One region of the Paenibacillus sp. FSL H8-0317 genome, then DNA from elsewhere that is predicted to be linked to it. Evidence: predicted binding sites of a transcription regulator. Region 1 holds the regulator's gene; each other region holds the start of a gene.
What was found. The regulator Rex, encoded in region 1, represses fermentation and respiration genes when NADH is low (regulators of the CRP and FNR family bind a similar motif). The targets are predictions, from matches to a motif close to TTGTGAAATATTTCACAA.

Region 1 (11,192 bases):
TGATCTCGGCTTGAATGATAAAGTTCATTTCCTTGGCAAACAGGATGACATTGCTCAGGTCATTTCCATGGCAGACGTGTTGATGCTTCCATCGGAGAAGGAGAGTTTCGGACTTGTGGCGCTCGAAGCAATGGCTTGTGGCGTACCGACGATCGGTTCACAGGCCGGAGGAATTCCGGAACTGGTCTTACATGGTAAAACGGGGTATTTATCCGCGATCGGGGATACACAATCCATGGCCGAGAACACCATCCGTTTGTTGACGGACGATCGTTTGGCTGCGGAGTTCAGGGAAGCATGTCTTCAGCGTGCGCATCACGACTTTTGCAATGATGCTATCCGGCATGAATACGAACAGATTTATTACCGGGTGTTGGGAAGGGAAGTTCCGAATCTGAAGCCGGTTTGTGGTTAATCATTTCTTTGACGAAATCATACTGTGCATACCACAACAGGCAAGAGAAGAGGTGATATGTGGTGGTTCAATGGACACAGGTAGATCATGAAATGGCAATGCAAAGTGAGAATGTACTCACAACATTAAACAAACATGGCTACAAGGCATATTGGGTAGGTGGTTGCGTTCGTGACGAATTGCTGGGACGAGTTGTAGACGATATGGATATCACGACATCTGCTTCTCCTGAGCAAGTCATGGAACTGTTTGACGATTGTATTCCTACAGGTCTGCAACACGGTACGGTTACCGTTCGTTCAGGCGGTTATTACTTTGAAGTGACCACATTTCGAACAGAATCCGAATATCAGGATAACCGCAGACCTGCTACGGTTCAATTTGTTCAGGATATCAAGGAAGATTTACAGCGGCGCGACTTCACGATGAACGCTCTAGCCATGGACGTCACTGGCACAATCGTTGACCCTTTCGGTGGGCAGGCAGATATCAAGGAAGAGCGAGTCAGATGTGTAGGTTCTGCGATGGAACGATTTGGTGAAGATGCACTGCGCATGCTCCGCTGTGTTCGGTTTGCTTCCGTATTTGATTTCAAAATTGCCCATAACACGTGGAAAGGTCTTGTAAGGCAGAAAGACCTGCTTCAACATATAGCAATGGAACGGGTACGTACCGAGATGGTAAAAATGATGTCTGGACCGCATCCTTTAAGAGGGTTGGAGCTGTTATACAGAAGTGATTCCCTTGCTCATATCAAAGCGCCGGTAAGCTCGACCCGATTTAACAAGATGTTGTTATCCAATTTGGAACAATTGTCGGGTCAGCATGTGTTGCTTCGTTGGTCACTCATCCTGATTGCTGGCGGTTATAGCAAGGATGAAGCAGATGTATTATTACGTCAGTGGACATTCTCCAATGAACATCGTTCTCGAATAACAGGGGTTCTTCAGGTGGAACAGTTGATTCATACTTCCGTTCAGGAGCAGAAGGATATGGTCAGTCTTCGTTCCGATTGGATCGTTACTGTTCTGGCTTGTGGCGTTCAGGCGGCGGATGATTGGCTTCGAATACAGTCTACATTGCCAGCAGGATGGCGGAATCAGTCCGAACAGGCAGAAATGCAGGTTGTTTTGGTTCAAGAGCTTGCAGGCGAATGGAGTCAATCGATCCCTGTGCATGACTTGAAAGAGCTGGATATCACAGGGGAACAAGTGTTACAAATGGTACAGCGCAAAGGCGGACCTTGGCTGGGTCAACTGATGAAACATTTGTTACGAGAAACAGCGATTGGAACGATAGAGAATCAGCATGCAGCACTAAGTGCAGAAGTGAAGCGGGTGGTTCAAGATGACCAAACATGAAGATCTGTTACATATGTTATTAAATGCAGAAGGACGATTCGTATCGGGTGAAGAGATCAGCCGTAATCTGTCCATCAGTCGGACCGCTGTGTGGAAACATGTGAACAAGTTGCGAGACATGGGTTATGAGTTTGAAGCCGTATCCCGCAAAGGATACCGTCTGGTAACGAAGCCGGATAGCATTGACGCTACTGCCCTCCAATTGGCACTGGATACAACCGTATTTGGCCGTAAGGCTGTTTTGTTGACTTCGACCCTGTCTACGCAAGGGGATGTTCTTAAGCTAGCTGAGCAAGGGCAGGCAGAAGGTGCTGTGGTCATTGCGGAAGAACAAACAGGAGGAAGAGGACGTTTTGGTCGACAGTGGTTCTCTCCTCCGGGTAAAGGAATCTGGATGAGTGTTCTGTTACGCCCTGATCTACCACTTCAGCACACGCCGCAGCTAACTTTATTAACAGGAGTGGCTGTATGTCGTGCCGTTCGAGCTTGTTCAGGAGCTGATGCAGGCATCAAATGGCCAAATGATCTGTTGATTGATGGACGCAAGGTATGTGGCATATTGCTTGAATCCACGGTGGAAGATCATGAAGTCAGATACTGTATTGCAGGTATAGGTGTTGACGTGAATTTTGATCCAGAGGATTATCCGGAAGATCTTAAAACTATAGCTACTTCGCTCAAGATGGAGACGGGTCAACCCGTTGATCGCACCAAACTAACGGCTGCCATTTTGACGGAGCTTGAACAGTTGTATTATTTGTATCAAAAAGAAGGATTCGGCGTGATCTCAGCACTATGGGAGGCCCTGTCCGTATCGATGAATCGAGAGATTACTGTGACGAATCCTCATGGTGTCATTGAAGGGAAGGCCATCGGTCTTGACCCTTCTGGAGCACTTATCGTGGAGAAGCACGATGGAGAACATACACTAATCATCTCTGGTGAGATTTCCTGGAAATTATAAACAATTTGTCGAATTTTCACTGGTAAAATGAACATAAGACGTGAAGTTTGAGCAGAACTTTGGTATACTGTGTTCGTGAGGCGATATCGGCTAATGCAGACCGAATTGCACTCCCGTAACAGTAACCTGTTCTGCTTGAATGGTTTTATATAAGCAGACCGCAGTGCAAGAATGAAATACGTTTAAGTGAGTTGTTGGATTCTGCTCTGAGCCGAAGAGGACCGAGACAGAAGGGACGATCGCAAGTGACTCTTTTTTGACTTTTCGGGACTTTTTAGTGGAAAACTAAAAGGTTTTTTTTGTTGCGTTTATTTGAAAAGAAGAAAGGAGCCATGAGAGAAAATGGCGAACAAACAAGCGATGAATATTGTGAAAATGAAAAAATACAAGCAGGATGGTGTGCCACTTACCATGATCACGGCTTATGATTATCCAACGGCGCTCCTCGCAGAGGAAGCAGGTATCGATCTGATCCTGGTTGGTGACTCACTTGGTAATGTAGTACTGGGTTATAACTCGACGCTTCCGGTGACCATCGACGACATGGTATACCATACACGTTCCGTAGTGCGCGGGGCCGAGAAAACGTTTATTGTGGCTGATATGCCTTTTATGACCTATCATGGCAGCGTGGATGAGACGCTTAAGGGTGTACGTCGACTGATGCAGGAGGGGCAAGCCCATGCGGTTAAAATGGAAGGCGGAGTCGAGATAGCGGACACCGTCAGAGCAGTCGTGCAAGCAGGCGTGCCTGTTCTTGGACATATTGGACTGACGCCTCAATCGGTTAATCAGATTGGTGGTTACCGCATTCAGGGCAAGGATGCAGCGGATGCAAAACGTCTGATGGACGAAGCCAAAGCTCTGGAAGCTGCAGGCGCGTTTGGCATTGTGCTTGAACTGGTTACGGAAGAAGTTGCACGGGCGATCTCGGAGGAACTGTCCATCCCAACCATCGGAATTGGAGCAGGACGAGGTTGTGATGGTCAGGTACTGGTATTCCACGATGTGGTTCAATACGCCTCTCCGTATACGCCCAAACGATTTGTCAAAACCTATGGAGATGTGGGTACATTAATCAGAACCAGCATCGAAGCTTACGTAAAAGAAGTGAAAGATCGTTCGTTCCCGGCCGAAGAGCATGTATTCAATGCTGCGGATGGTGTTCTGGATCAACTGTACGGCGGACAACGCAAGGAAAAGGTGGGGAATAACTCATGAAAGTATTACGGACAATCGCAGAGTTAAGACAGGAACTAAGCTTGAAGCGTCAAGCGATTCGGTCCAGTGCGTCCGTTGTAGGTCTGGTACCAACAATGGGTTATCTTCATCAAGGTCATGCAAGCTTGATGCAGGCAGCCAGACAACAGAGCGATATCGTGGTATTAAGCATATTTGTTAATCCAATTCAATTTGGACCTAATGAAGATTTTGACAGCTATCCGCGGGATGAAGCCAGAGATGTGGAGACAGCACGTTCACAAGGAGTGGATATCGTATTTATTCCCTCTGTTGAAGAGATGTATCCACAGGCAACGCAAACGACGGTATCTGTCTCCAAACTGACGGAGCGCCTATGTGGCGCTTCCCGTCCGGGGCATTTTGACGGGGTAACGACCGTAGTCTCCAAACTGTTTAACATTGTACAGCCACAGCGTGCATTTTTTGGAATGAAAGACGCTCAGCAGGTTGCGGTCATTCAACAGATGGTGAATGATTTGAATATGCCTGTAGAAATTGTACCTTGTCCGATTGTTCGCGAAGAGGATGGTCTTGCCCTCAGTTCACGTAACGTCTATCTTAGCGCTGAACAGCGTAATCAGGCTCTAGTTCTGTCGAAGGCACTGCGTGCAGCTCAAGAAGCGGCAGATACAGGTGTAGCTATAAACGCCGCAGATATCCGTCGTATTCTGCGCGAGCAGATTGCAAGCTCACCGCTTGCTGTTATCGACTACGCCGAGATTCAGGCTTTTCCAAGTCTGGAGCCGCTCGCAGATCAGGAAGAAATTCAAGGACGTGACGATCTGCTCATCGCACTTGCGGTGAAATTTGGAAAAACAAGATTGATTGACAATATAAGGTTGCAAAAATCGGAGGTACTGTCCCATGTTTAGAACACTGATGAAATCCAAAATCCACCGGGCTACGGTAACGGAAGCCAATTTGAACTATGTGGGTAGCATTACCATAGATGAAGACTTGATGGAAACATCCGACTTGATGGAAAACGAAAAAGTGCAAATTGTGAACAACAACAATGGTGCACGTCTGGAAACTTATGTGATTCCAGGACCGCGCGGAAGCGGGGTCATATGTCTTAACGGCGCAGCTGCACGTCTGGTGCAGCCTGGAGATAACGTCATTATCATTTCTTACGCCATGATGTCGCAAGAAGAGGCAAATATTCACAAACCAACCGTTGTATTTGTAGATGGACAGAATAAACCTGTACAAACGATGAAACAGGAAGTCCACGCAACAATTATGTAATCGACTGGTAAGGAGAATGAAATCGGCCCTTGAAGCAAAAAATGAGTACAGGTCACTGCACTAATCCATTTTTTCAAGGGTGGGGATGCATCGATGTTCCAGCATGTTTTCGCAGAAATGAACGACATGTTAGATGAAATTATCAAGAGCTATCCTTCCGCTGAAGGCCTGAACAAACAGGAATTGTTGCAAAAGTGGAATTTGCTTAAGCGGATGAGTGACGGAATGCTGGATGAATGGCTGATGTTTGAAGAAAAGATGAGCCAGGTGAGGGAGCGGGAGATGGATAAGCCTGCTTCCCTTGAACCGGAACAGGAAGCTGTTACCGCTCTGCCTGAACTCCATCTGGAATGTTTCAGTCGAGGTCAGGGTTATTTCAAATTACAGATGTATCCGCAGGCGATCATGCAGTTCTCCCGGGTTGTGACCGACCATCCGGAGAGTGCATTGACTCGTTTTTACCTGGCGCTCGCGTATCTGAATCTGGAACAAATGGCGGAAGCCGGGACACATTTGCAGCAGATCATGTACCTTAAGGGTTCACCCCGCTTAAAAGGGCTTGTATGTAACGCCCTAGGCTGTATTCAAGCCAAGCTTGCGAATCCCGAAGCTGCATGTTCACTCTTTGCACAGGCCCTTCAGTATGACCCGACATTGACCGAACCACTGTACAACATGGAAGCTTGCAGGTTGAACAGGGGAAAATTGCAATATGCTAATCAGCTGACGACCCTTCATTAAGCGGGAATTCGGCGACAAAAAACGGTGTTCCCTCCTTTGGCATAGCGGCGGGGACACCGCTTTTTTGTCAGTTAATTTTCAAATCCCCTTTTTTTTGCTATGCTGTAACATAGACTGGAATGGAAGGGACCGTACATTGCAATGAAATTTGCCGTATTGGATTTCGAAACAACCGGCACGCAGTCCGACGGTGAGATTATACAGGCCGGACTTGCCATCATAGATCATGACTACAGCATAACTCAAATATATAGTTCTTATGTGAACCCTGGTGTACCGATTCCCCCGTTTATTTCGGGGTTAACGGGTATTACCGATGAAGATGTGGCGGACGCTCCTTCACTCGAAGAGATGATGATGGAGATGGTTCCGCTGCTTAATGATGTGGTGCTTGTTGGACACAACGTCGCTTTTGATTTTCACTTTTTGCAGAATGCTCTCGACCGTTGCGGTTATTTGCCGTTCACCGGCCGCATTCTGGACACGATTGATTTTCTGAAGATCACATTCCCATCACTGGGTTCTTATCAACTCGGTTATGTGTCTTCCGAATTTGGATTTCAACATGATCGCCCTCACCAGGCAGACAGTGATGCACTGGCGACAGCCTATGTGCTGCTCAAGTGTCTGGATGAGTTAAAGGAATTACCGCTCATAACGATTCAGCGCCTCAGTGACCTGTTTGCACCAGAAGACAGTGACTTGGGCTGGTTCTTGGACGGAATGCGCAGTGAGAAGGAAGCAGAGCCGATTCAGGATCTGGACGGACATACCTATTATCGTCAGCTTGCTCTTAATGTAAGTGATTGGACCGATATTGGTGCACCACGCGATGAGCGGGAGGCTAACCCCCTTGATGGTGTAAGCTTCGAACAGTTTATGGACCAGGTTCGGGAGAACCTGAAGGATACACTGGATCATTACGAAGAGCGTGAAGCGCAGACTCAGATGTTCAGCAGTGTAAGGCAAGCCCTGGATGAAGAGAAACATCTCTTGATCGAAGCAGGAACAGGCACTGGTAAATCTCTGGGTTATCTGTTGCCTGCTATTTACGAAAGTGTGAAGCAAGAACAGAAAGTTATGGTTAGCACGCATACAATCAATCTGCAGGAGCAATTGAGAGAGCGAGACATTCCGATGCTGACCCAAGTGGTTCCGTTCCCGTTTAAGGCTGCTGTCTTCAAAGGACGTGGACATTACCTGTGCCTGCGCAAATTTGAACACAAAATCAATAAACGTGAATTCGCCACACCTAAAGAGGATTATTTCACAGCGGCTCAGATGATTGTCTGGCTCACGCAGACCGAAACCGGAGATGATGAGGAACTTAACCTTAGCGGACGCGGAGGGGACTTCTGGGAGACGGTACAGAGCGAATCCGAATCATGTCTGGGAAGATCCTGTCCATGGTTCCGTAAATGCTTCTACCATCGTGCCAAACATGAAGCAGGGTTGTCTGATATCGTAATCACCAATCACTCCAAATTATTTACGGATGTAAAAGCCGCGCATCAGTTGCTGCCAGCCTATGAGAGTCTTGTGATCGATGAGGCACATCATTTGGAGGATGTCGCTGGTAAACATCTTGGAATGCATATGAAATATTTCACCTTGGTTCATACACTGACCCGCCTGTTTAAAGACAGTCGTAATGGTCAGTTGCCTATGCTTCGTTCCCAGTTATCCGGGCATGAAAATTCAGTGCAATGGGGCTCCATGGTGGATCAAATGTTCCCGCTCGCTCTTGAAGTTAAGGAGCTGTGGGATCGTATGAGCGATGCCTTGTTCGGTCTGTTGCCTGAACGAAGTGATGCTTCACCGGGAGAGACGGGGCAATTTTCACTGCGTCTGAAAGCATCTCAGAAACCTGCTAAATGGGAGGAGTTGCAGGATCTGGAGAACCAGATCTATGTGACTCTGGGCGATTTGGTTCGCAAAGGGGACAAATTGCTGCTTGAGGTGAAAGAGGATCAGGATGATTATCAATCGGATAGTCTGATCACGGACATTACAGGATTGCTGAAAGATCTGACCACATTGAAGGAGAATCTACGTTTCTTCATGCGAATGGATGACGCCAAAACGGTGTACTGGATGGAAGCCAGCGGCCAGTTCCGCAGTAAATCTCTCCAGCTGTATGCCGTACCTGTAGATGTCAGTGCACAGCTTAAGGATTTGTTTTTTGACAAAAAGAAAAGTGTTGTGCTTACATCGGCTACGCTCTCTGTGGATAAGTCATTCCAGTTCATGATTGAACAGCTTGGCTTGCAGGAAGCTTCCGAGAATAATCGGCTGTTAACGTCGATGCTGCCTTCACCTTTCAACTATCGCGATCAGGCACTTCTGGTGATTCCGCGTGATTTCCCGAGTGTGAAGGGAAGTGTGGGTGATGCGCACTTTGTTAATATGCTGGTGCAATCCCTCGCAGAGACGGCAATTGCCACGCGTGGACGCATGATGGTTCTGTTTACTTCATACAAGATGCTGCGACAGGTCTATGATCCGCTGAAAGAAGCTCTTTCTGGTAACGACATCTCGTTACTTGGGCAAGGCGTTGACAGTGGAAGTCGTTCCAAATTGACTCGCAGGTTCCAAGATGCCAAAGCAACGGTACTTTTGGGCACAAGCAGCTTCTGGGAGGGTGTAGATATCCCGGGAGAGGCCCTAACCTGTCTCGCTATTGTTCGACTGCCTTTCCAGCCACCGAATCATCCGTTGGTGGAAGCCAAGAGTGAGCTGCTTCAGGAACAGAAGAAAAATCCGTTCATGAAACTGTCCGTGCCGCAAGCGGTCATTCGTTTCAAACAGGGATTTGGCCGGTTGGTGCGTACAGCGAAGGACAGAGGAATTGTCATTGTTTATGATACACGGGTGATTGAAGCGTACTATGGTAAATTCTTTTTATATTCATTACCTGGTCCCAAAATGGAACACATGCTCACGGAGCAGATGGTTCCACGAATTACCGAGTGGTTGGAAAAACCTGCTAATGAACAAAAATAATGGTTGTTTTGTTCGTTACATCATTGCATGACACTATTGTTTGGCGTTAAACTTTATTAGATATTCCCGTATCCGATTTAAGCAGTTGCACGCAAGAACTTATAACCTAAATTACAAGGAGCATTCTGTATAAAATGTCACGTTTATCTTTGAGTTTATACAGAATGCTCATCTTTTCATCTATTATTTTATCGTGGCCTTGGTAAGGGGGAGCAAGAATGAAATCGGATAAAATTTCGGAAGCGGTGGTACGACGTCTGCCTGTATACTTGCGTTATTTGAACGAGTTGCATCAGCGTGAGGTGGCTACTGTTTCTTCTCAAGAGCTTGGACAGAGGCTGGATCTGAATCCGGCCCAAATTCGTAAAGACCTGGCTTACTTCGGTGATTTTGGTCGTAAAGGGATCGGGTATGATGTATCCTATTTGATCGAGAAAATTCGTCACATTCTCAAGATCGATCAGCAAATTAATGTAGCTCTGGTAGGCGCGGGTAATCTAGGTCAAGCCTTGTCCAACTACAACGCATATCTGAAAGACAACATGAAGATTGTTGCTGTATTTGATGCATATGGACCGAAGATTGGTAGTCAAATCAACAGTTTGACGGTAAAACCAATGGATGAATTGACGGAAGCGGTTAAAACGGATAACATCCGCATCGGAATTATCACGGTTCCGGATACGGAAGCCCAAAATGTAGCCGATCAGCTTATTGAATCCGGAATCGAAGCGATCCTTAATTTTGCACCAACAATTCTAAAAACACCGCCGCATATCCGCATTCACCATGCTGACTTTACAACGGATCTGCTTAGTTTGGCCTATTACTTGGAGACTGGAAAGGACGACGAGGAAGATGACAACAAATAGATGGGTAATCCACAACGGCAAATTTGCCGTTAATGAAGGCGGCACAACATGGAACGTGGTCCAAGGATACATGGTTGTTGAGAATGACAAGATTGTGCATATTGGTGAGACATTGCCGGATGAAGACAAAAATAGTACCAAGGTAGATGGAAAAGGACTGTTCTTCCTGCCGGGTCTGATCAATACGCATGGTCATGCAGCGATGTCGTTGCTCAGAGGGCACGGAGACGATCTTGCATTGCAAGTATGGTTGCAGGAAAAAATGTGGCCGATGGAAGCGAAAATGACTTCAGAAGATGTATATTGGGGAACCTCGCTATCGGTGCTTGAAATGTTGAAAGGCGGAACTACGGCTTTCCTGGACATGTACGATCACATGGATCAAGTGGCCAAAGTTGTGGAGCAATCCGGCGTTAGAGCAGCACTGGCACGTGGTGTAATCGGGCTGTGCTCGGAAGAAGAGCAACTGCGGAAGCTGGAGGAGTCGGCAGCGTTTGCACGTGAGTGGAATGGACAGGCAGATGGTCGTATTACAACCGTAATCTCGCCACATGCCCCATATACATGCCCTCCTGACTACATAGAGAAGCTTGTACAGGTAGCGAATGACCTAAACCTTCCTCTCCATACACATATGTCTGAAACGCTTCGTGAAGTGGAGCAGAACGTGGCTGATTATGGACTGCGTCCTGTGGCACATCTGGAGAAACTGGGCTTTTTCTCCCGTCCATCCCTGGTTGCACATGCGGTGCATCTGAATGATGAAGAGATTGAAATTCTGGCCCGTCATGATGTGGCTGTATCCCATAACCCGGGAAGTAACCTGAAACTTGCTTCCGGAGTTGCGGGGGTACCTGCATTGCTGAAAGCAGGAGTTACCGTGTCACTCGGAACAGACGGACCAGCAAGCAACAACAACCTGGATATGTTCGAGGAAATGAGACTGGCTGCATTGATCCACAAAGGTGTATCTGGTGACCCGACGGCAGTACCGGCAGGCGAAGCGTTACTACTCGGAACGTCATATGGTGCCAAATCCATCTTCTTGAACAATACCGGAGCGCTTCAGGTCGGCATGAAGGCTGATTTTATCGCCCTTGATATTGAACAGGCACATTTCTATCCACATACAGACCTGATCTCACATACGATCTACTCGGCTTCTGCCAAAGATGTTGAGCACGTATGGGTGGATGGAAAACAAGTGGTGAAACATGGCGAATGTCTGACGCTGGATGAAGAACGTATTTTGCGTGAGTCTCAATTGGCATTTGATGGTCTGCTTGCTCGTTAATTGCAGGACAGCATCATAGGGAAAGGAAGTTCGGCTTTTGAAGAAAAAAAAG
Region 2 (11,192 bases), 240 kb from region 1:
CACAGCTGCCGAGAATCCGTATCCATTGTTCACATCACGCATCAATGACGTCTGATCACCTGCTCCGTTCTCTACCGGAGGCATATTGAAGAATCCAACCTTGCCAATGAGTGATTCGCCACTCTGACCTTCCTTGAATACAGATGATTTCCATGTTCCGTCATACATCAACACCGCTTCTCCACTTGTAAATTGCGTGGTATATTCGGCATACTCAAAGCCCAGCTCACCTTTTTTGAAATAACCCTTATCCACCCATTCCTTATGTTTGGCAAAACCTTGCACAACACTCGGATCGGTCCACTTCGCTTCACCTGTTGCAAACTTTGCGGTAATCTCCGGCCCGGCATAACGGGACCACAGGTGGTTGGTTAACATAAGTGGTACCCAGCCCGCCTTGGATGCGGAAGCAAGTGGCACTTTGCCATCAGCCTTGATCTGGGCCAATATATTGTCCAGTTCAGCCATGGTGGTTGGGGCTTTCCATCCTTTTTGTTCAAAGTACTCTTTATTATAGAAAAAACCTTCGCCCGAACCGCCAATCGGCAGTCCATATACTTTGCCTTCATACGTAAACGGTTCAAGGGATGTAAACTGGTCCTGAATGCCCAGCTCTTGCAGGATTGGGGTCAGATCAAGCAGCATACCTTCCTTGGCATAAACTTTGGAATCCGGGCTACCGAACAGTTCAAATATATCCGGCGGGTTGCCTGCCGCCATCTCTCCGCGAAGCTTTTCCTTACGATTCACATCGGATTCGACACCATCCAGCGTAAAGGTCAGATTGGGTATCTCTCCCTCCACTTTGTCCACAACATCCTGCAGAATGGCCAGTCTTTTCTGTTTGTCGGCTCCCACCTGCGTGTGGCGGAGAAGCATCTCAATCGGTTCCTTACTTGTCTCCCCCGCAGGTGTATTGCCTGCGCCCTGCTGTGGCTCGTTACTTGAGCTTGCACATCCCGCCAAAGTCCATGAAGTGATAAGCAATAATGAAAGCAGTAACGTCATTCTTTTTTTCATCTGGTTGACCCTCCTCAAGATATTGAGCATTTGGCTTTACACTCTGATTATAAAAAGCCGGAGCTTACATCGTAAGGATGACAATTCATCAATGGAGGGATAAAATCCTTCACTGGACCCATAATCTTGCATTTCCAATGGATAACAGCAAAAAAACAGCCCCTGCGAAACATGTTCGCAAGGACTGCTTGGTTGATTGTTTTTATTATATATAAAGGTCAGATTACTTACCTGAACAAGCCATGCCAGCCGTTTCCTGGCGACCTTGTTCGATCAGGCGATACGCCCGCTCCACTTCTTCTTCACTTGGTGAAGGAACACCATCCAGTGGATATACTTTACCGAGCGCCTCCCATTTGTAGATCCCCATCTGATGGTATGGAAGAATTTCGAACTTCTCGACGCCATTTAATGTTCCGATAAACCGTCCGAGGTTAAGCAGATCCTCTTCCTCGTTATGAATGCCAGGCACATACACGTGGCGTATCCACATTTTCCGACCTTGCTCCGATAACCACTTGGCCGTTTTCAACGTTCTCTCGTTGGATTTGCCTGTCAACTTGATGTGTTTCTCATCATCAATATGTTTGAGGTCCAGCAGAACCAGGTCCGTGTGATCCAACAGATCGTGAATCCGTTCCGGTTCGTTAAAACCGTTGCTATCCAGTGTCGTATGCAATCCCCAGCGCCGCTTCACTTCCTTGAAGATCTCGGCTACAAAGTGGGCCTGTAACGTTGGTTCTCCGCCAGATATCGTGAGCCCGCCTCCGGAGCTGCGGTAGTAAGACAGGTAAGGCTCAATTTCAGCCAGTACCTCCTCAAGCGTCATTTCTTTTCCACCATCCAGCGCCCAAGTATCAGGGTTGTGGCAATATTGACATTTGAGTAGACATCCTTGCATAAAAAGCACAAAGCGGATGCCTGGGCCGTCAACCGTCCCGAAAGTTTCGAGTGAATGAATATGTCCGTTAACCATGCTGCCTCTTCCTTTCTGTATCCGCATCCGCTGTGCGTTTAATATGATTTGGAATACCTTGCTCTAGCGGTCTTCTACTAGCAAATTACTTACATCGAGCCATGGAACGTACGGTTGATGACATCCAACTGTTGTTCACGAGTCAATTTAATGAAGTTAACGGCATATCCGGATACCCGTATAGTCAGTTGTGGATAGTTTTCCGGGTGATCCATCGCATCAATCAATTGCTGACGATCAAATACGTTAACGTTCAGGTGATGAGCGTTTTGACCGAAGTAACCATCCATCATCGCAGTCAGGTTGGATTTACGTGTAGTCTCCTCTTTACCCAATGCTTTTGGCACGATGGAGAAGGTATTGGAAATCCCGTCAAGACTGTGTTCATAAGGCAATTTGGCTACCGAGCCAAGGGATGCCAGTGCACCTTTTTTGTCACGACCATGCATTGGGTTTGCACCTGGAGCAAATGGTTCACCTGCTTTACGACCATCCGGTGTAGTCCCTGTTTTCTTACCATATACCACGTTGGAAGTGATCGTCAGAACGGATTGTGTTGGAACTGCGTTACGGTAAGCTTTGTGTTTGCGAATCATGCCCATGAAGTTCTCGACCAGTTCAACAGCAATGCTGTCTACGCTGTCTTCATTGTTACCGTAACAAGGGAAGTCTCCTTCGATTTCGAAATCAACAGCGATGCCTTGTTCGTTACGAATTGGTTTTACTTTGGCATATTTGATCGCACTCAGTGAATCTGCTGTAACCGACAGACCAGCGATACCGCAAGCCATCGTACGTACAATGTCACGGTCATGTAATGCCATTTCGATACGCTCATAACTGTATTTATCGTGCATGTAGTGAATGACGTTGAGGGTATTCATATACAGCTTAGCCAGCCACTCCATCATTGGTTTGAAGCGTTTCATAACCTCATTGTAATCCAGTACTTCGCTAGTGATGGCAGGATACTCAGGTCCAACTTGTGCTCCGGATTTCTCGTCACGACCACCGTTGATCGCATACAGGAGAGCTTTTGCCAGGTTGGCACGAGCGCCGAAGAATTGCATTTGTTTCCCGATCTTCATCGCCGACACACAGCAAGCAATACCGTAATCGTCACCGTAGATCGGACGCATCAGATCATCATTTTCATACTGGATTGAGCTGGTTTCGATGGATACTTTACTGCAATAATCTTTGAAAGCTTCTGGAAGTTTCGTTGACCAGAGAACAGTCAAGTTTGGTTCTGGTGCAGGACCCAGGTTGTGCAGTGTATGCAGGAAACGGAAGCTGTTTTTGGTTACGCGTGTTTCACCATTCACGGACATACCGCCGATGGACTCAGTCACCCATGTTGGATCTCCACTGAACAGTTCGTTGTAATCCGGTGTACGCAGGAATTTGACAATCCGCAGTTTCATTACAAAATGGTCAACCAATTCCTGAGCCTGTTCTTCGGACAAAATCCCTTCTTGCAGGTCACGTTCAATGTAGATATCCAGGAAAGAAGATACACGTCCGAGTGACATCGCAGCACCGTTCTGTTCTTTGATCGCAGCGAGATAACCGAAGTACAACCATTGGAATGCTTCTTTTGCTGTTGTCGCTGGCAAGGAAATATCGAACCCGTGCATATCGCCCAATTGTTTCAATTCTTGCAATGCACGAATCTGTTCAGACAATTCTTCCCGCAGACGAATGACATCTTCATCAATAACATCAACTTCGAGTGCATTCAGTTCGCCTTTTTTGTTACGAATCAGGAAGTCTACCCCGTACAAAGCTACACGACGATAGTCACCGATGATCCGGCCACGGCCGTAAGCATCTGGCAGACCTGTAATAATTCCTGCTTTACGCGCTGCACGCATGTCGGAAGTATAAGCATCGAATACACCCTGGTTGTGTGTTTTGCGAATGTTTGTAAATATATCAATGACGCCCTGTGGCATTTCAAAGCCATATGCCTCACATGCGTCAATCATCATGCGAATTCCGCCTGTTGGTTGAATGGAACGTTTGAACGGAGCATCGGTCTGAACGCCGACAATCTGCTCTTTGGATTGATCCAGATAACCGGGTTGGTGAGAAATAATAGTACCTGGTGTGTTCACGTCAACGTCAAGGACACCGCCGTTATCCCGTTCTTTTTTGGTCAGATCAGATACGATCTCCCACAATTCTTTGGTATTCTGGGTTGCACCTGCGAGAAATGCTTCGTCACCGTAATACGGAGACAAGTTGTGTGCCAGAAAATCATTCACATCTACGGATTTGGTCCATGTTCCTTTGGTAAAGTTTCTCCAGCCTGTTTGTTGTTTGACATCTTTTTCAATCACCGACATCGTAATCCCTCCACTAATTTGGATTTCTGGACACATAACATCTTGCTTCATTCGTAGCATTGTGTGCCCAGAGCCGCGATTAATGTGAATTGTTTCACATAAACCGGAACATGTTCTCTCTACTTGGGAACCGGAACCGCGGGATGAATGTTTTTCTTACATTTTCAGTATACGACTTGGGGCTTTCATCATCTGTGATTTTTGTCACAAAGCCAGTGAACTAACTCACTCCACCTGCGCTGTGTCCCATTGAAATTGAAACTTTACACAGGATCACTGCGTGGCAGAACAACCTTCCAATCGCTGTTATCCCCAGATTTTTTTGATTCCCTTTTGAAAAGGGAAAATCCGGGGATAAAGGCGAACGCTTCGCTTTTTCAGGTTATTTCTGCCCCTCCGTTGTCGTGTAAAGGGTTCGTTCAAACGGCCCCATCACGGGTTCCGTGTAACCTCTTTGAGAACCCCTTTGCTCCTCTATGCTCGGAGCAAATTAAATCTTAGAATAAAACCTGAAAAACAGATGCTCGCTCTTCTGTTTTTCTGCCCTCTCGTTATTGTGTGAACATCTGGCTCAAACAGCCACGTCACGGATTCCGTGTAACCTCTATAGAACCCGTTGCTCCTCTATGCTCGGAGCAGCAAACCAAATCTTAAAATAAACCCTGAAAAACAGATGCTCGATCTTCTGTTTTTCTGCCCTCTTCGTTATTGTGTGAACATCTGGCTCAAACGGCCCCATCACGGGTTCCGTGTAACCTCTTTGAGAACCCCTTTGCTCCTCTATGCTCGGAGCAAACCAAATCTTAAAATACTCCTGAAAAACAGATGCTTTGCTCTTCTGTTTTTCTGCCCTCTCGTTATTGTGTGAAAGACGGCAATCGGGGCTCCCCTCTCGGGGAACCCTGATCTTCTTGCCGTAAGGCACGCTTCGTTCTAAATTTGTTATTCAAACTTTCCGTAGAAAGCGTTGCGGTATACATCAGCCAGTTCAGTTACCAACGGTAACTTCGGATTGGCGGTTGTACATTGGTCTTCGAAGGCACGGTCTGCCAGATAATCTACATGTGCTTCAAAGTCTTTGGCATCAAATCCGATTTCCTGGAACGATGCTTCAATGCCTAATGTTTTGTTCAGTTTGCGAATGGCATTGATGAGACTCGTTACGCCTTCTTCTGTCGTACGAGCAGGCAATCCCAAGATGCGGGCAATTTCAGCATACCGCTCATCCGCTACAAAGTGCGAATATTTCGGGAACGATGCAAATTTGGTCGGTTTTTTCGCGTTGTAACGAATGACGTGTGGCATCAGGATTGCATTAGTGCGTCCGTGTGCGGTGTGATACTGACCGCCCCATTTGTGCGCCAAGCTGTGGTTAATGCCCAGGAATGCGTTGGCAAACGCCATACCTGCAATCGTGGAAGCATTATGCATTTTCTCACGTGCCAGTTTATCTCCTTGCAGTGCCGATTGCTCCAGGTATTGGAACACCAGTTGAATGGCTTTGATCGCAAGTCCGTCCGTGTAATCATTTGCCATAACAGATACATAAGCTTCAATCGCATGCGTCAGTACGTCCATACCTGTATCGGCAACCGCTGTTTTAGGCAGGGAGTATACAAACTCCGGATCAACAATCGCTACGTCTGGTGTCAGCTCATAGTCGGCCAATGGATATTTGGTGTTGCCTTGATTTTTATCTGTGATAACCGCGAACGATGTCACTTCAGAACCTGTACCGGATGTGGTTGGGATCGCAACAAATTTCGCTTTTACGCCGAGACGTGGATATTTGTAGATCCGTTTGCGAATATCCATGAATTTTTGTTTCAGGTCGTTGAAGTCCGTGTCTGGGTATTCATAGAACAACCACATGGCTTTGGCAGCATCCATCGGTGATCCACCGCCGAGTGCGATAATGCAGTCTGGTTGGAAGCGGCGCATCATTTCGGTTCCGCGGTCTACCGTTGTTGTGGATGGATCTGGCTCAACATCGGAGAATACTTCGATCGCTACTGGCATTTGGCGTTGACGCAGATAGTGTTCTACCTTTTCAACATATCCAAGCTTCACCATCATGGCATCCGTAATAATCGCTACACGTGTGATGTCTGGCATTTTGGCAAGATACTGCGTTGCCCCTTTTTCGAAATAGACTTTGTTCGGCACTTTGAACCATTGCATATTCACGGTACGGCGAGCCACCCTTTTCACATTGATTAAGTTCACAGCGGTTACGTTGGAAGAAGTCGAGTTACGTCCGTATGATCCGCATCCCAGTGTCAATGACGGCATGTTTGTGTTGTAGATATCCCCGATGGCACCGTGTGTGGATGGTGAGTTCACAATAATCCGTCCAGTTTGCAGACGATCTGCGAATTTGCCAATCACTTCTTCATTTGTGGAGTGGATAACCGAGGAGTGACCCATGCCGCCAAAAGCAACCACTTCTGCTGCACGTTCAATTCCCTCTGCTGCCGTTTTAACTTTGTAACAAGCCAGTACCGGGCTTAATTTCTCAGCCGACAATGGGAATTTTGTACCTACCCCTTCAATCTCGGCCACGAGAATTTTGGTGCCTGCTGGAACTTCAATACCGCACAATTTCGCAATGCTTACCGCAGATTGACCAACAATCGCCGGGTTCACCGCACATTTCTCGGCATTAATCGCACCCGCTGTCAATTTTGCTGCTTCATCTTTGTTAACAAAGTAACAGCCGTTTGCAATCATTTTTTTCTTCACTTGATCAAAGATCGGTTCTTCAATGATGACCGCTTGTTCAGAAGCACAGATCATGCCGTTATCGAAAGACTTCGACAGGATCAAATCCGTTACTGCCTGATTGATATCCGCGCTTTTCTCGATGAAGCAAGGTACGTTACCCGGTCCTACGCCCAGTGCAGGTTTACCACAGCTGTACGCTGCACGTACCATGCCTGATCCGCCTGTTGCCAGAATGAGAGCCACATCATTGTGATTCATCAGTTCGTTTGTACGATCCATGGAAGGATCATCAATCCATTGAATACAATCTGCTGGTGCACCATGTTTCACAGCCGCTTCCAGCAGGATTTTGGCGGCTTCCCGGCTACAATTCTGTGCAGATGGGTGGAAACCAAAGATGATCGGGTTACGCGTCTTGATGGAGATCAGTGCTTTAAACATCGTCGTTGATGTTGGATTGGTAACGGGTGTAATCCCCATAATAATGCCGACCGGCTCCGCAATTTTCTGGAAGCTCTCATATTCGTTATCTTCAATCACACCTACGGTTTTGTCATACTTGATGCTGTGGTACACATATTCTGTTGCAAATATATTTTTGGTGATCTTATCCTCATATACTCCGCGGCCTGTTTCTTCTACGGCCATCTTAGCGAGCATCATGTGTTTATCCAGACCCGCAAGCGCCATCGCTTGCACAATCCGGTCAATCTGCTTCTGGTCCATCTTCATGAATGCAGCGTGTGCTTTATTCGCTTTGTCGATTAACGTTTGAATATACTGACCTGCTGTCGGTTCTTTTGCTGGGGCGACTTCGTTCTTTACAGCCATCTCCCTCATCCTCCTAAAGGTTCGTATTAGTTTGTCTCTCTCGTTTACATTCACATCGTAACATGACAATAAACTTAATTATGTGATTTTTTTCACAAAGTATAACAAATTTAATTTAAGTTTTGTAGTGTCCTTCATACGACCATTTTCACTTCCTATTTAAAATATAGGGCTGTAAAATTCATCCTCCCCATTAAAAGTGAATTTTATCACAATGTTTGAAATTTCGTCATTTTTGCCCCCTTTCCTTCCCCCTCAAACGGTAAGATTAGGTATATACTGAACTTAAAAATTGAACCACCGCAATTTGTACCGTCCTTCCTCCCGGCCGAGATGACCCTGATCAGGACGGCAACGGTTTGCGGCGAACCTCGGAGGCTACTGCTTATTACAGAAGGTCGTCCGATGGACACAAAGGGGAGATAGATTTATGAGAGAACTAACAACTGTACTGGAAAAGCGCGGTAATACCAACTGTTTCTCGGAAGCAAATTTCAACCATCTGTTGGTTACCATGAAAGATAGAACCTATCCGGAAGGTACACATCTGTACTGGGAAGGCGACATCTCTGACAAACTTTATTATATGAAACGGGGTCGTGCCCAGATCACCAAATCCACGGATGAAGGCAAGGAACTGATCATGTACATGTATCAATCCGGTGATATGATTGGGCAGGCTGATCCCTTCTTTGGCTCTAAACACAGCTTCTCTGCGGAAGTATTAGAGGATAGTGAGATCGGTGTACTGGAGCATAAAGACCTGGAGATGTTAATCTGCCAGCATTGTGACTTTGCGATCGACTTTATGAAATGGATGGGCATCCACCACCGGTTGACACAGACCAAATTCCGGGATCTCATGTTATACGGCAAACCGGGTGCACTCTGCTCCACCCTCATTCGGTTGTCGAATTCGTATGGTGAGCCTCATGGAGAGCATGTCATTATTCACAAAAAAATTACCCACACGGATCTGTCCAATATGATTGGAGCCACTCGTGAAAGTGTAAACCGCATGTTAAGCGACCTGCGTAAGAAAGATGGGATTGAATATGACAATGGCATGATTGTCATCAAAGATCTGAAGATGCTGCAAGGGATCTGTCACTGTGAGCTTTGCCCGAACGAGATCTGTCGTATTTAATATTTGACTATGCAATCGGAAATTGTTTATATATTTCAATGAAAAAAAGCCCATCTCTCTAAAAAGAGATTGGGCTTCTTGGTATACTTAGGATGCGTTGGTCAATTCAAGCTTTACCGCATCACGTGGATTCAATTTCATGTCCAAACCATTTTCCATTAATTCTTTGTCATTCACCATAATGACCCACCGCTCATTCATACGAGGCGTGACATTCTCGACCGAAACGACAAATTTGTTATTCTCCGACATTCTTACAATGCCGCTGGACTTCAACACATCGCGAACTGTGCACTCCTGAACATAGACGCCAGCATATTGACGATTAAGAGTTGGCATAATGTTTCCACCGCTAACCTTGAGTAACGTTGTCTGATATGCAACGCCATCCCCCCCACTGTCAGCGGCTTTCACGTAAATGATCACTTCATCTTTGGCATGAAGCTCCATGTCCCAATCTTCCTGCTCAATATCCTTGCCATTTAATTTGACAGCCCAGCTAAGCGAAGAATCCAGAGAAACTTCACCGACGGATTGAATCCGTTTGCCATCTGCCGTAAAATCAACCAGTCCGCTATTGAGTAATGCTTTTTTGATTGTCAAACCCTCACTAAAATCTCGCTTAATGGACTTTGTTGCATCAGGCAAAAACGTACTGCCATCTACAGCCACTGTGATTGTATTCGCTGTTTCTGTCTCTTTGACAATTGGCTGCTCAGAAGGCTGTGTCTCACTACAACCAGCCAAGATCGCCAGTAGGAGCAAACATACACCTATGTAACCGGGGATTTTCTTCATCATGTAGGTAACACCACCCTGCGTAAAATCATTCACCCTGTTGTCCATAACCTCTATTATGGCACAACCTTCGGCAAAAAAAAGTGTCAAAGCCGTTACTTTTATAGGGTTCCGCCTCCAAATAAGGCTTGTACAAGAAAGAGAGCCTGCACACAGGCTCTCCAATCTAAATTATTTTCACGTTATCATTGGTTGCGTTATCATTGGACACAAGCCTGCATGTATGTCCGTCCTCCATCGCCATCTTTCAGATATGGATTAAGTCCGAAGAACTGCTCCTCAGACACATATACCCCTGTCAGCAATCGCCCTTCAAGTAATCCACCATCCACCTGTACGCAGCATGAAGGTGCATCTACATACTCCTGATACAACGGAATCTGCCCATATTGTTGATGTACCTTGAATACCTTGCCTTGCTCATGCAAAGGTCGTTCCGAGAAATAGGTAGGCACAATATAACGGGCAATGACATCCAATTCCTGCACGCTATAAAAGGGTTCATCACCAAGCCATGGTGCAAACATTCGAATCTTCTCATATTGAGACCAGACAACCGCCTGAATCAGCATTTCTGCCTGAACCAGCCGACCTTCTCCCACATCCAGAACCCATTGCTTACCATGGATAGTTTCTTCCATCTGAGACATCGTTGAATCAGGTTGCCCCAGCTCACATCCGATACACTTCCAGCCCCTGGACGTTTGAATCCATTTTTGCAGCACCGCCGGAGCTAATCTCGGACCATCGCTGTTCACAGAATGCGTATTCAATTGGGCAAGATCATCCTTAACCGATCGGGAATATGCTGTGCGCTTGAATAACTCTGCAGCTTTTTTGTAAATTAGATGGACCTGAATGGATGCGCTCTCAAGTTCTGCAATATCTTTCTTGCCGTAGCGTACTTCACGGGATAAGCTTTCTTCTCTCATGACGAGTGGGCCTCCTTCGCTCCGGCCGTCTGTGGCCATTTTCTATAGATTATACTACAACTCATGACAACATGTGCATAGCCCAAGAGAAAAACGCCGCTCCACCTAATCCTTAAGACAAAAACCCCTGATTTCCACGGAAATCAGGAGTCTATGTCATTCATGCAACGAATGCGGGTGATGCTTATACGTTAGTCAACCCACTGCTCAGCCCAGTCTTGAATTTGATTCATGACAGGCTGGAGCGCTCTACCTTTATCCGTCAGTTCATATTCAATACGAACCGGCGTCTCGGGATAGACGTGACGAACCAGAATACCTTCACCCTCCAGATCTTTCATCCGTTCGGATAACATCTTATCACTCATGGATGGGATCAGATTGGAGATATCCTTGAATCGCTTCGAACCACTCAT
Region 3 (11,192 bases), 2.2 Mb from region 1:
CGGGGAAGATGCGAAGTTGAATCGGTATCGCGAAAGGTTCGGACTTGATACGGTATTTGATATGGAGGCCGTATTGGCTCCACATGATGTACCGGAGGAACACCGTATTTATTCCGATAACATCGTGATGGGTCTGAACGATCGGTATGGTGTCGTTACACGCCGCCGGTTGTGCCCGCAGTGTCACAATGAGCTACCTGTTACGGCAGGTAAAGCACCGAGCAACATCATATCCATCATTGGTGCATCCCAGGTAGGTAAATCCGTCTACATGACTTCATTAATTCATACATTGCAGCATTATACGGCCGATCATTTTGACGCGGCTTGCATGCCATTGAATGCGGAGATCAGCCGCCGGTTCCGTGCGGATTATGAAGAACCGTTGTTCGAACGGGGCGACCTGCTGGATTCCACGCAGAAGGAGAAGTTGCAGGAGCCGTTTATCTTCCAGTTTGTGTTCAAGGATGAAGATAAAGCACCGCTGACACTGGTTTTCTTTGATGTTGCGGGTGAAGGTATGGTGGAGCAGGATTATCTCGGACTTCACGGGCAGCACATCAAGAACTCGGCCGGCATTCTGTTTATGGTGGACCCGCTTCAGATTCGTTCAATTCGGGACAAAATCCGCATTAACCTCGGCAATGAGCCGGGAGAGTGGACACCACGATACGATGAGCCACGTGACGTGGTACTGACGATGTTCGGAGATTTTATCGCGTATCAGGATAAAGCCAAGACCAATATTCCAACAGCCGTTGTGCTTACGAAAAGCGACATGCTGCATTCCCTCAAGGATGAAGAGGGCGATTATATCAAATCCAACAGTAATGTCTTCCGCAACATGGTGCACCGCGATTGGTTCGACTTAACCGAGTTCGAGAATATCGACGGGGAGATCCGGCGTTTTATCGAGAAGGTGGATCGTCCGTTCAAGGGCACGATGGATGTGTACTTCAAGGACACAGCCTATTTCGCAGTATCTGCGCTGGGCAGCAATCCGGTGGATATGAAATTGCAGGGTGTGGTTAGCCCGATCCGTGTGGATGAACCCTTCCTGTGGCTGTTGTACAAGCTGAAGTACATTGAGGGGAGAGTGGGATGATGCGTTCTTCCGTAACCCCGCCCATTGAACAACAGTTGTATACCCGAGAGCGGCGCGGGGTGTTTCGCACAACAGAGGGGTTTGATACGGTTGCGGCATCGCCGGGACTGGACCCTTCTTTTATCAAAAAAGTGCTTCACCCCTACTGTGTCTATGACGCTCCAGCGGAGCTAACAGGCCGTAGCGAGAAGGACGAGACGAAGTTTCCGGCTTCCATTCACCTGCTTCATCTGGAGAGTGGAGAGACGATCCTTGGGCAAAATGTGTACCAGTCTGCGGATTTCACCGGGCTGCGCAGTGCCTTTTTTGCACATAATTACGTCTTGTCTCCCGAACGCTCGGAAGAGCAGATGAAACAAGGCGGCTGGCTGGATGCCGTGTTCGCCACGTCCTATGACATCGAACAAGGTACAGTTCTGCCGGCGCTTGCTGAATTGCCTATATCACCTAGGAGCGGACAGGGTGGGGCGACCGATGCTGGCGTAGGATCACCAAGCCAGCTGTTGAGCGCCTTGAAGATGAACGAAGTGCTGTTCAAGCGCCTGCTCTATGCGGTAATGCAGTCTGTAGCGACACGCAGAAAAGTATACATTGCGCTGGACCTTCCCGCAGAGGAAGTGACCGCAGGGGCCAAAGGATTGTTACGTTTGCTGTACACGGCTTTACCCTACGCATTCCGGCGGCAGCTGGGATTCATGACGTTTGCCAAGGAGCCACAGGCAAAGAAGGGCATTCACGTCCAGTTTGTAGAGCGAGGAACGTTGCGTCCAAAAGACAGGAATACGGAGAAGGATTTCACCTTTGATCTGGTATCCGGCAGAGTGACACATGCGGATGCATCTGTGGCGAAGTTACCTTACGCCGAATTCGCTTGGGCCTTATTGCAGGAACCTGCGGCGGCGGATGCGTTCTATACGTTTGCGGATGAGATGCTGTCAGGAATGGAGCCTGGACGGGAACTTTCCATTGAAGCATATGGTGAACTTGCGGTGTTCTATGGTCTTGAACAAGGCATGGAAGACCTGTATCTGGATAACAAAAGTCATGTCCTGAGTGGTTTGCTGACCTATTTGAAGCCGGATGGTGGATCGCAGCAACGATCCCGTCTGAACGAGCTGTTCCTGACCTTGCTCAGTAGGGAACTGGACAGTGTGAAGCGTGAGAACGTACCCGAAGAAGACGTCGCAGCTCGCATTGGAGAATATTTCAGTGTTGCCGCGCCCGTGGTACAATCACGGATTGTGGACTATTTCATCTACGGTGTGAATAATGCCCGCGCCCAGAAGCGTATGCGTGCTGTGCAGGAATTGTATGCTGTGCTGGATCGGGATCCGCAGCTGAATCGAGCTTTCTTTGATAAAGTGCTGGCCAATGAATCGCTTACCAAGCTGTTGTTCGAGCCTTATCTCGACAATCAGTTGAAACGCACGGAATCAGCAGCAAACGTTGTGGAAGTGATCCGAAGATGGGTTACGTCCCATCCATCTGCGATCCACTACAGCTTCTTGCAGGAGCGGACAGCCAATGAGCTGCGTGAACGGTTATGTTCTGCTCCTAATCCGGTACAGTCTGCTAATGAAGCCCTACAGCGAGTTAGTGTGCTCGACCGGGTATCCATGGAAGATACGTATGATACAGGCATTACGGCACGAATTGGTCAAACTGAAGCTACAGCCCGCCCTAATCGAAAAGGGGGATCTCCGTCTGCCAGTCAAGATCCGGCGTATCAGGAGGAGTTAACCCGCCTTGCAGACAAGCTCGCTTATGTCATTAACTTGTTTATGATTCAGGATCTCGATCTGGATCGGGTTAACCGTGAACAGTTGTTAAGCATCGATATTTTGCAGCATGGCAATGAGGTGCGGGATTGGGCGGCACGTCAGGGCTCTGATGTATCCGCTCGAACGAACATGATGCTGGCTGCGAGAGTGTGGCTTAGTGGCGAGGGGAATGAAGAAGAGGCTTTGGAGGCACTTTCCCTGGCAGAACGCAATGAACTTCAACGCTGGACGCGTCGCTGGCTTGCCGGAGAGCTGCAGAATCATCCGGGGATCGCGGCATATGAAGCTTTGCCGATGGCTTTTTATCGGGGAGGAAGCGGCAGCAATCGGTTGGATTATCCTGGCCTGATTGAATTCATCCGCACCAATGCGAGTCGTGCTGAAGGGCTGTATCCATTCTTCGAATGGTCAGGAGATCATCGAATGTTTGTCCGGGGTTCCAATGCGCATAAAGGATATGCGGATGCAATCGTGGCTTATTTCAAAGCCCATGACCGTGAAGCTTTCAAGTCGAAGTCAGCTTTCAAACCGTATTACGTGAGAGCCAGCAAGACAATGAAGCCGGTCTATGACCGTGCGAAGACGGAATTGTCCTCTCCACTGGTGCGGATGCTAACGGGTAAAAGGAAAAATCTGTTCGGATTAATCCTCTTGATCCTGGTTCTTGGTATTGCTGGGGGTACATATGCATGGATGAAAGATTCTGTAGAGCCGCCAGCGGCATCCCCTCCATCTACCCAGGAGCCTGTCATACCGGCTGAACCTGAGGTGCAGCTCGCGGAGCAGATTGCTTATATGATTCCTGCGAGTGACCAGGAGGGTACGGAATTACCTGCTCAACTGGTGATCCGTTTCAGGAATGATACGGGAAGCACTGAGTTTGAGCAAGGCAAACTTCAATTGACGATGAAGGATGATAGCACTCAGGAGTTGGATACTACAGGCAAGTGGGAGAGTTTTAATCGGAATGAGGAGCCAGATAAGCAAGTTCCTTCCGATAGTAGTTCAGGAAGTACTTCCGAAGGGAGTACGGATGGGTCGTCAGCGGGAAACGCGGGGAACTCAGAGCAGACGGAGGAAGGCGATCAACAGGCCGATCCTTCAACATCGGGTGATTCCACTTCAGATCCTGCTACCGATACAACAACGGATACAGGGACGAATGCATCGTCTAATGCTGCGAGTGGAGACGCGGATCAAGGTACGGATGCAGATCAATTTACTGGTTCCACATCGCCTGACACATCTGTATCCAATGAACAGGGTGCGGATGCGAACACTCCTGCACAGATGTCTATTGGAGAGGTAGATCGTCTCTATCCGTATGGATTGCAGATTGATCTTCCAGCGAATATGGATGCCGAGAGCATTGTCAGTGTGAAGAGTACGCAGGGCAATATGACGGTGATCCAATTGATGCCACACCCTAAGCTGTAAAGCATATTAATTGAGCGTATTGCATAGATTCATTAAGTGTCTTTTAATCCATTAATGAAAAATTCTGACATCATACTTATTAAACAAGCGTATGTGAGATGACCTTGAACTTGAATTTCAAGGTCATCTTTTTTTGTTCCACATCCCGGATATAGCAAACGCATGAAAATAAATCAGTCATTCACAATTCGGACACAAAATTTGCGATTCAAGAGTTTGAAAGAAAGTCAGAAGTGATAAAGTGCGCGGAATGAATGAGAAAAGATCTCATGTGTACTTGAGAAAAGAGGGCGATTTCTGCTATAGAAAGACCAAATAAAGCACAAAAAGAGAAGAAAATTTGGTTTTTTATGTTGACAAATGATAATGATTATCAGTATCTTTAGTGTAGAAGATATTTGCGTCGGAAATACACAGAATTACAATTTCGTTTTTGTTGCCATAGCCGGATTACATAACCGGGATAAATGAGAGAGGGATGATCGCATGTTTCGTCTGGAGACGACCAAGCTGGATATCGCTTATGAGGAAAGATTAATTGTAGAGGATCTGAACATTCAGATTCCCCAAGGAAAAATTACAGCACTTGTTGGAGCCAATGGTTCAGGGAAGTCAACCATCCTGAAAACGATGGCACGTATTATGGCTCCAAAAGCAGGTAACGTATTGCTCGACGGGAAGTCCATTCATAAACAATCCACGCGTGAAGTTGCCAAGCAGCTTGCGATTTTGCCACAGAATCCAACAGCCCCTGAAGGTCTTACCGTTACTGAACTGGTATCGTATGGTCGCTTTCCTTATCAAAAGGGATTTGGCTCCATGCGTGCGGAAGACAAACGCATGATTGAATGGGCTATCGAAGTGACAGCCATGACTGAATTCCATGATCGTCCGATTGATCAACTGTCCGGTGGACAGCGTCAACGTGCCTGGATTGCCATGGCACTTGCACAAGAAACAGATATCCTTTTCCTGGACGAGCCGACTACATTCCTGGATATGGCTCACCAGCTCGAAGTATTGCAATTACTGGAGCAACTGAATGCCACAGCCAACCGTACCATTGTTATGGTTGTCCATGACTTGAATCATGCTTCCCGCTACGCACATCACATGATTGGTATCAAAAAAGGTAAAGCCATCGCTCATGGTTCACCTGTGGAAGTTATGAATTCGGATGTACTTCGTGAAGTATTTAACATTGAAGCAGATATCGTGATTGATCCACGCTCCGGTGTACCACTCTGCTTGCCTTACGCTCTTGCAGGCGAACGTCAGCAATCGAAGACGCCAGAGCAGAAAGTCATGAACAGTGCGATGGTTCATGCTGGAGGACGAACAGAACCACGTGTTCAAGCGACAGGAAGTTAACGAAATGGGCCATATGTGGTCCTTACATTATAGAATGAAGCCGCTGTGCATAATGCACGCGGCTCATTCGCATTCATGGGAGGTTTGCAACCAATGGGAGCAATCAACTACACGTGGTTAGAGCAATATGGACGTATAACGACCGGTCCGGTTAACGAACCGGTTTTTGGCATGCCTTTGACATTGTTAAGACATCCGGAGAACGCAAAGCTTATGCTCGAAGTCTATAATAAGCACCTGCGTACAGATTCTCTTCGCTCTGCTGCTGTATATTTCATGCACTCTGTTCGCGGTTTAGTGCTCGGTATTCATTACTTGACATCTATGTGTGATGCATCGCTGAATATTTCGTTGGAGAATATCCATTTGCAGTTGGAGGTTCAGGAAGGGCGTCCTGTAATCCATTTTCAGATTGTGGATGCAACCGAGTATGCCCATCCTGGTTCAGTCGACAACGGTGGTGGAGATGTATCTATCTCGCGGAATGAATTACTTACAGCATATTACGGTGAACAACTACGCCCACTGATTGAGGGGGTGGCCCTTGCGGGAGAAGCAAACACGGGTCAGATGTGGGCACAGTTCGCATCCATCCTGAGATGGTTCAAGACGATGGTGGTAAAGATGGACATTACAGAATCGGAACGAGAAGCTGTAATTCAGGGATATGAGCATGTCATTGCCATGCCACCGGAGATTCTGGGGTTACGCAAGAACTTGCTGTCATTCAAACCGGTCGAGATTGCTAATCCCCATCAACCTGGAGAGACCATGCTGATGAAGCCGACATGTTGCCTGCACTATCAGGTGTACGGTGGTCAGAATTACTGTTACAGCTGTCCCAAACTGACCAAGGCCGAGCGGCAAGAGCGGTATGATGCAATTGTGGCTGCCAAGTCAGGTTGAAGTGAGTCGGGAGCAAAGGGATATGGGTAGATCCGAGATTTGGTAATCGCATCCGATCAGGTTTATAATAATAAGACAGGCTGTAGGTTCATTGGTTATGCCAACGTGCTCGCAACAGTCCAAACCAACATATGTCATGGGAGGAATCAGTCATGTCCGTATATTCATATCAGGCGGTAACTACCGCGAACCAAGAAGTCTCACTGGATCTGTATCAAGGTAAGGTATTGGTCATTGCCAATACAGCCAGCAAGTGTGGACTGACCCCGCAATACGGTGAATTGCAAAAGCTCTATGATCGTTATCGCGATCAAGGCTTGGTTGTACTTGGTTTCCCTTGTAACCAGTTTGGAGGGCAGGAGCCAGGTACAAGTGAGGAAGCCGAATCATTTTGCCAGATTAACTATGGTGTGAATTTCCCGGTGTTCGCCAAGGTAGATGTGAATGGTGAGGAAACACATCCTCTATTCCAATACCTGAAGGAGCAACAACCCGGCGTAGGCGAAACAAGCGACATCCAATGGAACTTTACCAAGTTCCTTGTTAACCGTGAAGGTGAAGTGGTAGGTCGTGTTGAACCGAAAGAATCCCCGGAGACCATGATTGCAGATATCGAGAAATTGCTCGGTTAATACATGAACGTTGAGAAGCCTATCCTCGTATAAACGAGGATAGGCTTTTTTGATTATTTTATATACGCAGATTTATTCTCTTCACAGGTAGGAGTTGGCTCCATGAAATCAACTCTCTGTAATGAAAATTGAAGCCATTTATTTTTTGTACAACTAAAACATGAATGAAAGGCACGCTTCTAACTTTATGCGTCCATACAGGGATCGCGGAAGCCTTTGCATAGCATAAATCGACCCGAATCCGGGGAAAATGAAATCAATAAAATGAAGGGAAGAAAAGCTGAAGAAAAGCTGAAGAAAAGCTGAAGAAAAGCTGAAGAAAAGCTTGAATACAGGGAAATGACTTCTTTCGACAAACTTTTTTTGCTCAACCTATTGCAATGTGAAAAAGATCACATTATAATGAGTGTGTAAAGTGAAATTAATCACATACACAGTATCGATTAAGAAGTGAAATATTTCACAACCATAACAACCTTATATTCAAACTCATTTATATATTTCGAGGAGGAACTTTTAATGAAAATCGCAGTTATCGGATGTACACACGCAGGGACCGCAGCCATCGTAAATACCGCCAAATTGTACCCGGATGCTACCATCACCGTGTATGAGCGCAATGACAATATCTCCTTCCTATCTTGTGGCATTGCGCTCTACGTAGGTGGGGTTGTGAAAGACCCTGACGGTTTGTTCTATTCTTCGCCCAATCAATTGGCAGAGCTTGGTGTTGAGACCAAGATGCTTCATGAAGTAACAGCAGTAGATGCTAAGGGCCATACCCTTCAGGCTAAAAACCTGCAAACCGGGGAAGAATTTGAAGATACGTTTGACAAACTGATCGTGACAACGGGTTCATGGCCTGTCGTTCCGAAGCTTGAAGGCATTGAGATGGATAACATTTTACTTTGCAAAAACTACAATCATTCCAACACGATTATCGAAAAAGCCAAAGATGCCAAACGTGTTACCGTTGTAGGTGCAGGATATATCGGCGTAGAACTGGTTGAGGCTTTCCAGATGAACGGCAAGGAAGTTACCCTGATCGACAGTGTGGACCGTATTTTGAACAAATACCTGGACCCTGAATTCACGGATGCGATCGAAGATACGTTGACTGGACGCGGCATCAAGCTGGCTCTTGGTCAGACGGTACAGAAGTTTACTGGAGAAAATGGCAAAGTGACCAAGGTGATCACGTCCAAAGGTGAGTTTGAAACCGATCTGGTTATTCTGTGCATCGGCTTCCGTCCAAATACAGAGCTGCTCAAAGGCCAAGTGGATATGCTGCCAAACGGTGCGATCATCGTGGATAAATATATGCAAACCAGTCAAAAAGACGTCTTCGCTGCGGGTGACAGCTGTGCTATCCATTATAACCCTACAGGCAAAGCATCTTACATTCCACTGGCGACTAACGCTGTGCGGATGGGTACACTGGTAGCCCGCAACCTGGTTCGCCCTACGACACCGTATATGGGTACACAAGGAACATCGGGTATCAAAATTTACGAGCAAAATATCGCGGGTACCGGGATGACGGAAACATCTGCTGCTGACGAAGGTCTGATCGTGGAATCCGTGGTACTGGAAGACAGCTACCGTCCGGAGTTCATGCCTACGGCTGAGAAACTGTTACTCAAAGTGGTATATGAGCAGGCTACTCGTCGAATTGTCGGAGCGCAAGTAATGTCACAGGTTGATCTGACTCAATCGATTAATACGATCTCGGTCTGCATCCAAAACAACATGACCGTAGATGAGCTGGCCTTCATCGACTTCTTCTTCCAGCCACATTACAACAAACCGTGGAACTTCCTGAACACGGCGGGTCTGCAAGCACTGCCTCCAATAGAAGTAAAAGCACCAGCAATGGTGTAAGGAAGCAGAATAGATGTTGATATAAAATACTGAACCATAAAATGCACAAAGGCTGGCGAGCATATCGTCAGTCTTTTTTTGTATATCTGTAATGGAGGTGTAAGTAACATGCACGATATCCCTTGCTGTCAGAGTCATTCAATGACAAGCATGAATAACGACTTTTATACATAACATTGTGATAATTTGCACAAAGTTTTGTATAAGACCAAGATACAATTAGGATATGGTATTCAACGCATAACTAATGAATTTTAGATGGTCTTATCCAATGATGAACAATGAAGGAGAGGATGAATGATATGGCAGCAAAAACACCTCTTGAGGTTGCACAATATACGGCGCAAACAGGAATGAAGAAGGCACAATATCGGGACTCTTCTGTACTGGTGCTCAGTTTTCTGGCAGGGGCTTTTATCGCGCTGGGTTTTCTACTGGATATTCGGGTAATTGCTTCTGCGCCAGCAGAGTGGGGAAGTTTGGTTAATTTGATCGGTGCGGCGGTATTCCCAGTTGGATTGATTATGGTGCTCATTGGTGGTGGCGAGTTGCTGACGGGAAATATGATGGCTGTTCCACTCGCGACAATTGCACGAAAATTATCCGCGGGCAGCATGTTGAAAAATCTGACGTTAGTGACGATTGGTAACTTTGTTGGAGCTTTGTTTGTCGCGTATGCGTTTGGACATGTGCTTGGTCTGACTGGAGAGGGTGTATATCTGGCGAAAGTGGTGGATATGGCTGGACATAAGCTGCATGATGGATTCCTGCAGGCTTTTATCTCCGGCATCGGCTGTAACTGGCTGGTTGCGCTGGCCGTGTGGTTATCCTATGCATCCGATACGATGAGTGGCAAAGTACTAGGCATTTGGTTTCCAACGATGGCATTTGTGGCGATTGGATTCCAGCACGTTGTGGCCAATATGTTCCTCATCCCGGCAGCAATCTTCGAAGGACATTATTCGTGGGGTCAATATGTGATGAATTTCATTCCGGTATGGCTCGGGAATCTGACTGGAGGAGCTTTGTTTGTAGCTGCAGCCTATTGGGTGGTGTACCTGCGCCAAGTTGAGCCGAAAGTGAAGCCAGAGATAGCAACGTCGATCGAACCTGTGGAGACGGAGGCTAGAGCGATGTGGAGCAAACAAGCATAGAGGGCATTGCGTAGCATGTGTGGACGTAGGTCGTCCCCAACTGCCAATTAAATTTTTATTATTCAAAATATGAATTCATTGTTGCCCACATTCGATTGTACTCGCTTCGTACCGCTGAGAATGCACCGGGCTTTTCAGATTTATTGTTTGAATTTGGCTCAAACGTTAAATATTTATTACGTGATTTGCACTCATAGTTTTTGCTATTTATAAGGAATTCAATTCTATCTTTAAATGGTCTGTCTAATAATTTAACCACCATAATGTCTCCAGTACTGGTGGTTCTAGCAGGAAAATAAATCAAAAAGTAACCTTGTTCAAATCGGTACTCCATAGCACTTACCTCCATTCGAATATAGAATTTATTGCTAGTTAACTAAACCATCAAAAAGTATCTATACATCAATTATACATGATGAAGTTAGTGCATAATATTATTGTTTTTATCACCAATTTAGAGAGTTAACTGGACTCATTTGTGTACGTTACGGAAGGAAATAAAGTTTCACTATGACGATGATTAGGATGGGATTGCGTTCGATAAAATTATATCGGCGCGTACATGAATCCAAAAATTACAATTACAAATAAGTTCTAGGAAAAGGGCATTCCTGGATTATTGGGAACGCCTTTTGTGTGTCCTGTTGCAACCTAGGCTTGGTTTAAACAAGCCTAGACTAAGGGAAGGATTTCGGATCAGGAAGGGCTTCAGCTTCTGCAGGAGGATCGAAGGAGTGTTTATACCAATCAAGAAGACTAGGGCAAGAGCGGCCACCTAAGAGCCGCTACGCACTGCTGGGGGGTTACTTGGCCCGATACCTAGAGCGCCTAAGCCGTCCCGGCCAAGGCGCTTTAGGTTCCTGTGCCGCGCTTCACACCCCGCACTGAGCCTTAACAGATATTAAAGACCACCAACGTTCGTCTT

Region 2: the regulator Rex is predicted to act here: its motif matches at 7,980-7,997, upstream of adhE (bifunctional acetaldehyde-CoA/alcohol dehydrogenase).
Region 3: the regulator Rex is predicted to act here: its motif matches at 9,290-9,307, upstream of MHB43_RS29970 (formate/nitrite transporter family protein).

What each region holds. Positions count from the first base shown of each region.
Region 1 is NZ_CP150294.1:4,528,008-4,539,199, reverse strand. Features, by position in the region: gene bshA (N-acetyl-alpha-D-glucosaminyl L-malate synthase BshA) at 1-415, shown strand, start outside; gene MHB43_RS20085 (CCA tRNA nucleotidyltransferase) at 478-1,776, shown strand; gene MHB43_RS20080 (biotin--[acetyl-CoA-carboxylase] ligase) at 1,763-2,740, shown strand; gene panB (3-methyl-2-oxobutanoate hydroxymethyltransferase) at 3,083-3,961, shown strand; gene panC (pantoate--beta-alanine ligase) at 3,958-4,854, shown strand; gene panD (aspartate 1-decarboxylase) at 4,847-5,230, shown strand; gene MHB43_RS20060 (tetratricopeptide repeat protein) at 5,324-5,971, shown strand; gene dinG (ATP-dependent DNA helicase DinG) at 6,113-8,974, shown strand; gene MHB43_RS20050 (redox-sensing transcriptional repressor Rex) at 9,193-9,846, shown strand; gene MHB43_RS20045 (amidohydrolase) at 9,833-11,140, shown strand; gene MHB43_RS20040 (DUF5590 domain-containing protein) at 11,178-11,192, shown strand, end outside.
Region 2 is NZ_CP150294.1:4,769,068-4,780,259, forward strand. Features, by position in the region: gene MHB43_RS21370 (extracellular solute-binding protein) at 1-1,020, opposite strand, end outside; gene pflA (pyruvate formate-lyase-activating protein) at 1,244-1,996, opposite strand; gene pflB (formate C-acetyltransferase) at 2,086-4,344, opposite strand; gene adhE (bifunctional acetaldehyde-CoA/alcohol dehydrogenase) at 5,287-7,899, opposite strand; gene MHB43_RS21390 (Crp/Fnr family transcriptional regulator) at 8,330-9,046, shown strand; gene MHB43_RS21395 (hypothetical protein) at 9,134-9,847, opposite strand; gene MHB43_RS21400 (hypothetical protein) at 10,045-10,776, opposite strand; gene MHB43_RS21405 (helix-turn-helix domain-containing protein) at 10,968-11,192, opposite strand, start outside.
Region 3 is NZ_CP150294.1:6,724,427-6,735,618, reverse strand. Features, by position in the region: gene MHB43_RS30000 (TRAFAC clade GTPase domain-containing protein) at 1-1,105, shown strand, start outside; gene MHB43_RS29995 (hypothetical protein) at 1,102-4,323, shown strand; gene MHB43_RS29990 (ABC transporter ATP-binding protein) at 4,810-5,694, shown strand; gene MHB43_RS29985 ((2Fe-2S)-binding protein) at 5,788-6,600, shown strand; gene MHB43_RS29980 (glutathione peroxidase) at 6,753-7,232, shown strand; gene MHB43_RS29975 (FAD-dependent oxidoreductase) at 7,752-9,113, shown strand; gene MHB43_RS29970 (formate/nitrite transporter family protein) at 9,416-10,267, shown strand; gene MHB43_RS29965 (hypothetical protein) at 10,326-10,601, opposite strand.